DNA from 3 places in the Rahnella aquatilis CIP 78.65 genome. Region 1 is predicted to be linked to each of the others. Evidence: predicted binding sites of a transcription regulator. Region 1 holds the regulator's gene; each other region holds the start of a gene.
What was found. The regulator PurR, encoded in region 1, represses purine synthesis genes. The targets are predictions, from matches to a motif close to CANGCAAACGTTTGCNTG.
Positions count from the first base shown of each region.

Region 2: the regulator PurR is predicted to act here: its motif matches at 1,686-1,703, upstream of serA (phosphoglycerate dehydrogenase).
Region 3: the regulator PurR is predicted to act here: its motif matches at 1,405-1,422, upstream of RAHAQ2_RS14090 (L-serine ammonia-lyase).

Region 1 covers NC_016818.1:3,029,167-3,032,314, forward strand. Annotated here, with positions in the region: gene RAHAQ2_RS13590 (C40 family peptidase) at 1-711, shown strand, start outside; gene cydH (cytochrome bd-I oxidase subunit CydH) at 877-1,029, opposite strand; gene purR (HTH-type transcriptional repressor PurR) at 1,300-2,325, shown strand; gene punR (DNA-binding transcriptional activator PunR) at 2,361-3,148, opposite strand, start outside.
Region 2 covers NC_016818.1:3,796,512-3,799,659, forward strand. Annotated here, with positions in the region: gene asr (acid resistance repetitive basic protein Asr) at 1-54, shown strand, start outside; gene ydgU (small membrane protein YdgU) at 174-254, shown strand; gene serA (phosphoglycerate dehydrogenase) at 365-1,603, opposite strand; gene rpiA (ribose-5-phosphate isomerase RpiA) at 1,953-2,615, opposite strand; gene RAHAQ2_RS17295 (LysR family transcriptional regulator ArgP) at 2,842-3,148, shown strand, end outside.
Region 3 covers NC_016818.1:3,141,136-3,144,283, forward strand. Annotated here, with positions in the region: gene pabB (aminodeoxychorismate synthase component 1) at 1-645, shown strand, start outside; gene RAHAQ2_RS14085 (CoA pyrophosphatase) at 642-1,244, shown strand; gene RAHAQ2_RS14090 (L-serine ammonia-lyase) at 1,450-2,814, shown strand.

The DNA.
Region 1 (3,148 bases):
GTGACAGAACAAAAAACTCAGGACAAGAATTCGAAGAAGAAAGTAAAAAGCACCGAACTGGTTAAACGAAAGACCACAACGGAGAAAAGTGTCAGAACGACCCGGGCCGAGAGTAAAAAAGAAAAGACACTGAAGACCACCCGGGCCGAAAGCAGAACAGAGAAACACGCTAAAACCCGTGCACTCGCGAAAAACAGCACGGAAAGGGCCAGTAAAAAAGAAGCCTATGGCCGGCACCGCAAAGGTAAAAAGTCCGAAGAAGACAGCAAACCGATTACGCTCAGTGCAACACATAAAAAACGCTATCAGCATGCCCAGCAAACGGCCATGACCAAACTGATGCATCAGGTAGGAAAACCGTATCGCTGGGGCGGAACCTCACCGAATACCGGTTTTGATTGCAGCGGCTTAGTCTATTACGCCTACAAAGATTTGATCCGCATTAAAATGCCACGCACAGCGAATGAAATGTATCACCTGCGCGATGCGGCTCCGGTCAAACGCGGCGAACTTGAAAGCGGTGATCTGGTATTCTTCAGAATCAATAACCGCGGCGCAGCAGACCATGTTGGTGTTTATGTGGGTAACGGCAAGTTTATTCAGTCTCCGAGAACAGGCGAAGACATTAAAATCACCTCTCTCGGCGATGATTACTGGCAAGATCACTATGTGGGCGCACGTCGGGTAATGACCCCGAAAACGATCCGATAATAAACAATTCGTTAAGTCTGAAGTTTCGCTAATCAGCCATTGAATAGCATTTAACGAAGCGTTTATGCAGGGAAGAGTATCAGCGGTAACGGTCAGTGCGTAAAATTGAAAAGGGCGATCCCTGCAACAGGAATCGCCCTTTTTTATGGCGGATCACTTAATGAATCAGTTCATCACTGCGGTGAAGCTGAAAGCAATAATCATAAGCAAAGCGCATACCGTGGTGATCAACGATAATTTCAGGTTGCTGTCCATCAAACCCCCTTTCGGATCAAATTGTGGCATTTTTAAAGCCACACTCATTGTGTGCCAACGCATTTTCTCATAATTAACCTTTAAAATCTTGTGTTGAATGACAAGGCGTTCCTGAGAATTTTGCTTCCACTTTCCTGCATTATAAGAGAAAATTGTCGGTTAACACGCCTGTGTGCCGGTTGATTTCACCCGAGAGCATTTCACGCCTCATTCTGAAGAATCCACCCAACGATTTGACTGCCCTTTTAGAAGCCAGCAGTGAGATCCACGCAAGCAAACGATTAACATAATGCTAACGTGCTGAAACACGTGAGTTCAGGAGTCATTGTTTACATGGCAACGATTAAAGATGTCGCAAAGCGCGCTGGCGTTTCCACTACAACCGTGTCGCACGTCATCAATAAAACACGTTTCGTCGCCGAAGAAACCAAAGACGCGGTTCTCCTTGCAATCAAAGAGCTACATTACTCGCCGAGTGCTGTCGCCCGGAGTCTGAAGGTCAATAACACTAAAACGATCGGCCTGCTGGCGACATCCAGCGAAGCGCCCTATTTTGCCGAAGTGATTGAGGCCGTGGAAAACAGTTGCTTCTCCAAAGGCTATACGCTGATTTTATGTAACTCGCATAATAATCTGGAGAAACAACAAGCCTATCTGCAGATGCTGGCGCAAAAGCGCGTCGACGGCTTGCTGGTGATGTGCGCAGAATATCCTGATGAATTGCTTAATATGCTCGAGGAGCACCGCGCCATTCCCATGGTGGTCATGGACTGGGGCGAAGCGCGTAAAAACTTCACCGACAGCATTATTGATAATGCTTTCGAAGGCGGTTACATGGCCGGGCGTTATCTGATTGAACGCGGTCATCGTGATATTGGCGTGATCCCGGGACAACTTGCACGTAATACCGGCGGCGGCCGCTTCCAGGGGTTTGTGAAAGCACTGACCGAAGCCAATATTCCGCTTCGTGAGGAGTGGGTGGTTCAGGGCGATTTCGAGCCGGAATCGGGCTATCAGGCGATGCATAAAATTCTGATGCAAAAGCATCGCCCCACTGCCGTCTTCTGTGGCGGCGATGTGATGGCAATGGGCGCCATTTGTGCCGCAGACGAACTGGGCCTTCGCGTTCCTCAGGATATTTCTGTGATCGGTTACGACAATGTGCGTAATGCCCGTTATTTCTCTCCGGCGCTGACAACCGTGCATCAGCCGAAAGAACGTCTGGGTGAAATGGCCTTTACCATGTTGCTGGACAGAATTGTCAGTAAACGTGAAGAGTCTCAGACCATCGAGGTACATCCGAAACTGGTCGAGCGACGTTCAGTCGCCGACGGTCCGTACCGCGATTACCGCCGTTAACAGATATCGAACGCCTGCCTGTGCAGGCGTTTTTTTTAATCACGCAGCCATTCCTGATTCATCGTTTCTGTCTCGCCCATATAGTCCAGTAACCAGGCCAGTGAGGGTGACGGATTGCTTTGATCCCACGTCAGACAGCACGGACTGTCCGGGAACCTATTTTCCAGCGTCAGCACCTGCAACTTCTTCTGTTCTATCCACGGCGTGACGCGGTGAACCGGCATCATCCCCACGCATAAACCTTCGGTCAGGCACTCCAGCGCGCAGGTCCAGTCTGGCACGACCAGGCGCCGCTGATTATCCAGCGTCCAGGTATCACGCTTAGGCAATGTCCGGGAAGTATCTTCCAGACAGAGTGCCGGATAAGGCCGCAGTTGATCATCATTCAGTGCGCCGGATAATTGCGCCAGCGGATGTTGCGGGCTGACGACGCAATGCCAGTCCATAAATCCCATGTCACGAAAACTGAAGCGCCCGCCAACGGGTATCGCGCGCGTGGCACCGATCGCCACGTCTGCACGCCCGTCGACCAGCGCATCCCAGACACCATTAAACACTTCCGAGTGAATAATGAGTTCGGTATCCGCAAAATGGTGGTAAAAATCGAGCACCAGACGCCGTGTTCGTGCAGGTTTTACAATCCGGTCGACCGCCACACGTAATTCGCCGCGCCAGCCGTTCGCCACCTGCTGACACTGCCGGCGTGTGGCTATCATTTTTTTTGTCAGAATCCGCGCTTCATCGACAAAAACCTTGCCTGCAGGCGTCAGCACTACCTCCCGGTGGCGACGTTCAAACAACGGCACGGCCAGCCACTGCTCAA
Region 2 (3,148 bases), 770 kb from region 1:
GTAAAACATGCTAAGAAAGCGGCTCCGGCAGCAAAAGCGACTCCTGCAGCATAAGAAGTCACTAAGAAGTCTTTGTGAACGAACCTGTTCACCCTTATCAAGACTGAAAAATTTAACACCCGGTTCGCCGGGTGTTTTTTTCTCCGTTTTCTGGCCTGAGGTACTGACAGATGATGCTGCGCCGCTACCTGTTCGAAATCACCTTTTCATCCATGATCCTCTGCGGTCTGATTACCCTGTCCTTTTACTTCTGACGTTTTGATTCCCCTTTCTTCCATCTTCAGACATTTTTTACCTCCCCGATGCCATAAAAACAAAAAACCGCCTTTCGGCGGCGGGTATTTGTCTGTTTCAGAACGGCTTATCAGTAAAGCAAACGGGCGCGAATGGTACCCGGAATCGCCTTCATCAGTTGCAGCGCGGTGTTAAGCGTCGCTGTATCCGTTTCCGCATCAATCACTACATAACCGATTTCCGGGCTGGTTTGCAGATATTGCGCCGCAATGTTGATGCCTTGTTCCGCGAAAATCTGGTTGATGCTGGTCAGCACGCCAGGGCGGTTTTCGTGGATATGCAGCAGACGGCTGGCTTTCTCGGTGTGTGCTGGCAGAGAGGCTTCCGGGAAGTTGACCGCTGACAGGGTTGAACCATTATCAGAGTATTTCGCCAGTTTGCCCGCCACTTCGAGGCCGATACCTTCCTGCGCTTCCATCGTTGAACCGCCGATGTGCGGCGTCAGCAATACGTTGTCGAATTCACACAGCGGAGAATTGAACGGATCACTGTTGGTTGCCGGTTCTTCCGGGAAGACGTCGATGGCTGCACCGGAAAGATGTTTGCTGCGCAGCGCATTGCACAAAGCAGGAATGTCGATCACGGTGCCGCGTGAGGCGTTGATTAACAGCGCACCCGGCTTCATCTGTGCCAGTTGCCGCTCGGAGATCATGTCTTTAGTCCCTGCTGTTTCCGGCACATGCAAGGTGACCACGTCGCTGGTGTTGAGCAATTCTTCCAGCGTGGCAATCGGCTGCGCATTACCCAATGGCAATTTGCTTTCGATATCGTAATAGAAGACGCGCATCCCCAGGCTTTCCGCCAGGATCCCCAGTTGCGTACCAATGTGGCCGTAACCGATAATGCCCAGACGCTTGCCCCGCGCTTCGAATGAACCGACCGCCAGCTTGTTCCAGATACCACGGTGCGCTTTCGCATTCGCTTCAGGAATGCCGCGCATCATCAGCAACATTTCACCCAGCACCATTTCCGCAACTGAACGGGTGTTGGAGAACGGTGCGTTAAAGACCGGAATACCGCGACGGGTCGCAGCTTTCAGATCCACCTGATTGGTGCCGATACAGAAACACCCAACAGCCACCAGTTTTTCTGCCGCCTGGAACACTTCTTCAGTCAGCTGAGTACGCGATCGGAGTCCAACAAAGTGCGCATCACGGATCGATTCTTTCAGCGATTGCGTGTCTAAAGCACCTTTGTGAAATTCAATATTGGTGTAACCCGCAGCACGGAGTGTATCAACCGCACTTTGGTGGACGCCTTCCACTAACAAAAATTTAATCTTGTCTTTCTCAAGTGATACTTTTGCCATTTCCCGACCCTATATTTTCTGGCTGAATTCAAACTGCAAGGTGACTGCTCACAGCCAACATAACAAAAAATCCGCCAGCATCAATACAAACGATTGCCTGCCCCACAGCAGAAGGCTCAGCGCGCCTGTTGGTTTTTAGCATTTCATGCTGGTTAGATTTTACTGTGCCAGACGTTCAGGAGGATAAACATCAGAATGTGACATAAGTCACCAAATTAAAGCTTTTGAAGAAAAGATGATTCAGCCAGAAAATTATCATCTTCATAACATTGCGTTATGACGGCGGGATGACGAGGCGCAGACTGGCTGCTTTGGGCAAAAACAGCCAGATCTTCTGCTTATAAGCTGATTACTTCAGTTTGACGGTTTTGACACCTTCGGAAGTCCCGACCAGCGCCACATCAGCCCCCCGGTTGGCGAACAGGCCGACAGTCACCACACCGGCAATACTGTTGATCTTATTTTCCATCGCGACAGCATCCAGAATGTTCAGGTTGTGCACATCCAGAATTACGTTACCGTTGTCTGTCAGCACATTCTGACGGTATTCCGGCAGGCCGCCGAGTTTCACCAGTTCACGCGCCACGTAGGAGCGTGCCATTGGGATCACTTCAACCGGCAGCGGGAATTTACCCAGCACATCCACCTGTTTGGAGGCATCCACAATGCAAATGAATTTTTTGGCGATCGCGGCAATGATTTTTTCACGGGTCAGCGCCGCACCGCCGCCTTTGATCATTTGCATTGAACTGTTGATTTCATCTGCGCCGTCAACATACACATCCAGCGAATCCACTTCGTTGCTGTCGAAAACATGAATGCCTAAGCTTTTCAGTTTTGCGGTGGAGGCGTCGGAGCTGGAAACTGCGCCTTCAATCTGGCCTTTGATAGAGCCCAGTGCATCGATGAAATGCGCGGCGGTGGATCCGGTGCCGACACCGACAATGGTGCCCGGTGTGACGTAATCCAGCGCGGCCCAGCCGACTGCTTTTTTCAATTCTTCCTGCGTCATAATGGCTTCTCTGTCTGATAACACGTAAGTGGCGTGAATAGTTCGGTGAAACGAAGAGTGTCGGTATTATAAAGCATGTGCTGGCAGATTGGGCAGCCAGGAGCGCGGCCAGATCACACTTATTAAGTGCAATTGCGTTGCAAACACCCCGATTTTCCTCACCACAAAACCTGACAATCTGTGGCATAGTGTCTGGATAACATTGAATCTAAGGGACAGAACTCCGATGAAACGCCCGGACTATAGAACGCTGCAGGCACTGGACGCGGTGATCCGTGAGCGCGGTTTTGAGCGCGCAGCACAAAAGCTTTGCATCACACAATCGGCGGTCTCTCAGCGCATCAAGCAACTGGAAAATTTGTTCGGCCAGCCGCTTCTGGTACGAACCGTTCCACCTCGTCCGACTGAACAGGGACAGAAATTGCTGGCCCTGTTACATCAGGTGGAATTACTGGAAGAAGAGTGGCTGGGCAGTGACAGCAACAACGAAAGCAACGATACGCCGCTGTTGCTTTCACTGGCGGTTAACGCCG
Region 3 (3,148 bases), 110 kb from region 1:
GCGTTTCTGCGTCTGCCGGAAAATGCCGTTCTCTGCCTTTCCCCCGAGCGTTTTATCTGGCTGAAAGACGGTGAGATCCAGACCCGCCCGATTAAAGGTACGCTGCCACGGTGCGAAGATCCCGCTGAAGATGCTCAACAGGCAACGCGGCTGGCGGCATCAGAAAAAGATCGCGCCGAGAACCTGATGATCGTCGATTTGCTGCGTAATGATATCGGTCGGGTGGCGACACCTGGCAGCGTGCGGGTGCCGGAACTTTTCGTTGTCGAGCCCTTCCCCGCCGTACACCATCTGGTCAGCACCATTACCGCACGGTTGCCTGAAACCTGTCACGCCAGCGCCTTGCTGCGCGCCTGTTTTCCCGGCGGATCGATTACCGGTGCGCCCAAAGTACGCGCAATGGAAATTATCGAAGAACTTGAACCACAACGGCGCAACGGCTATTGCGGCAGCATTGCGTATCTGAGTTGCTGCGGCACGATGGACAGTAATATTACCATCCGCACGTTGCTCACTGCGCAGGGCAAAATTTACTGCTGGGCGGGTGGCGGGATTGTCGCTGACAGTCAGGAACAGGCGGAATATCAGGAAACTTTTGATAAGATCGCCCGTATTCTGCCTGAATTAGGAGACATACAGCCGTGACGTTGCTGGCACAACACGCGCCCTTACAGACATTTTCACCTGCCGTGGAAGATTTCATCCTGCGTTTTCAGTTGCAGCAACCGCGCCTGCCTGCTGCAGCATTGCGCGGAACCCGCCACGCCGCCGTATTAATCCCGATTATCTGCCGTCCGGAACCCACTATTTTACTGACACGCCGCGCCGATCAGTTACGTAAACACGCCGGTCAGGTGGCGTTTCCGGGCGGAGCGGCGGATGCCACCGATGCCTCAATTATTGCCACCGCATTACGTGAAGCGCAGGAAGAGGTCGCGATCCCGCCTGAACAGGTTCATGTATTAGGCACATTATCGCCGCAGGACAGCAGCAGCGGTTTTCAGGTCACGCCGGTTATCGGTCTGTTGCCCGTCGATGTGCCGCTGCATCCGGCTGAAGATGAAGTGGCCGAATTGTTTGAAATGCCGCTGCGCGAAGCGTTTGATCTGGCGCGTTATTACCCTCTGGATATTCACCGCAGAGGCACTCACCACCGGGTATATTTGTCCTGGTATCAGCAACAATTTGTCTGGGGACTGACGGCAGGAATTATCCGCCAACTGGCCCGGCAGGTTGAAGCCTGAGCTTAGTGATTACATTACGATCACATTTTTGCATCAAATAAGTTTATTTCATGCGAAAAATGAAACTTTTGCCTCTCAGCCCTTTTAAACTATAAGTCTATCCATAAGAACAAGAGACCCCTCCAGGGGCACTCTCTGCTGTTTGTTCATTTATGGAAGCCAGGGATCCCGTTCCCTGCCGCAATCTATTACAGGAGTATTCGACGTGATTAGCGTTTTCGACATGTTCAAGGTCGGGATTGGCCCTTCCAGTTCCCATACTTTGGGCCCGATGAAAGCAGGGAAACGGTTCGCTGATGACCTGCTGGAAAAGGGCATGATGCCTGCCGTTACGCGTGTCGCCGTGGACGTATTTGGTTCTTTGTCTCTGACAGGCAAAGGCCACCACACAGATATCGCCATTATTTTAGGCCTGGCGGGTAACCAGCCAGATACCGTCGACATCGACGGCATTCCCCATTTTATCCGCGACGTTGAGCAACGTGAACGCCTGCCGTTGGGCGGAACCCAGCATGAAGTCGATTTCCCCCGTGATACCGGTATGGTGTTCCGCGGGGAGAATTTGCCGCGTCACGAAAACGCCATGCAAATTCACGCTTTTGCGGGTGACAAGATGATTTACAGCAAAACCTATTATTCGGTCGGCGGCGGCTTTATCGTTGATGACGAGCATTTCGGTCAGCCGGTGCTGGACGAGGTGACAGTACCGTACAGCTTTAATTCGGCCAGTGAAATGCTGGCAAAATGTAAGGAAACCGGACTGTCATTATCCGGCCTGGTGATGAAGAACGAACTGGCGCAGCACAGTAAGCAGGATATCGAGCAGTATTTTGAGAAGATCTGGCACACCATGCAGGCTTGTATCGATCGCGGCCTGAACACCGAAGGCGTTCTGCCCGGCCCGCTGCGGGTGCCGCGTCGTGCTTCTGCCCTGCGCCGGATGCTGGTGTCTAACGACAAACTTTCCAGTGATCCGATGAACGTGATCGACTGGGTGAATATGTTTGCCCTCGCGGTTAACGAAGAAAACGCGGCGGGCGGACGTGTCGTGACAGCACCAACCAACGGTGCATGTGGCATCGTGCCAGCGGTGCTGGCGTATTATGACCAGTTCATTCAGTCGGTCAGCCCGGATATTTATCTGCGTTATTTCCTGACTTCCGGCGCTATCGGCATTCTGTATAAGATGAATGCGTCGATTTCAGGCGCAGAAGTCGGCTGTCAGGGCGAAGTCGGCGTAGCCTGTTCAATGGCGGCGGCCGGTCTGACGGAATTGCTCGGCGGCAGCCCGGAACAGGTGTGCGTTGCGGCCGAAATTGGCATGGAACACAATCTGGGATTAACCTGTGACCCGGTTGCCGGACAGGTTCAGGTTCCTTGCATCGAACGTAATGCCATCGCATCAGTGAAAGCCATTAACGCCGCCCGTATGGCGTTACGCCGTACCAGCGAGCCGAGAGTCTCACTGGATAAAGTCATTGAGACGATGTATGAAACCGGTAAAGATATGAATTCAAAATACCGGGAAACCTCACGCGGCGGTCTGGCGATTAAAGTTCAGTGCGACTGATCCTGTCGAAAAGATGACATTTTCCTGCGGTATTTTCAGGTTGTATTATTTTCAACCCATTTACCGCAGGAAATACCATCGGGCTGGTAGCTGGCAGCAATAAAACCTTCACTAACAACAACCTGTTGTATTATCAATACATAATGGTAGTGGGACTTGCATTATACCCTGCAGGTGCGGCATGCTGATTTTCGCCTGATTTTTCCTGTCCGGGTACCCCCTTATTACGTCTGCTTAAACGTCGGAAATGGGCAGAAAAAAAAGTGACACCGTCACCTGAACGGTCATTGTTTCGATTTGAACAGAGAAATACAGGGAGTTTGCCGCAACTCAG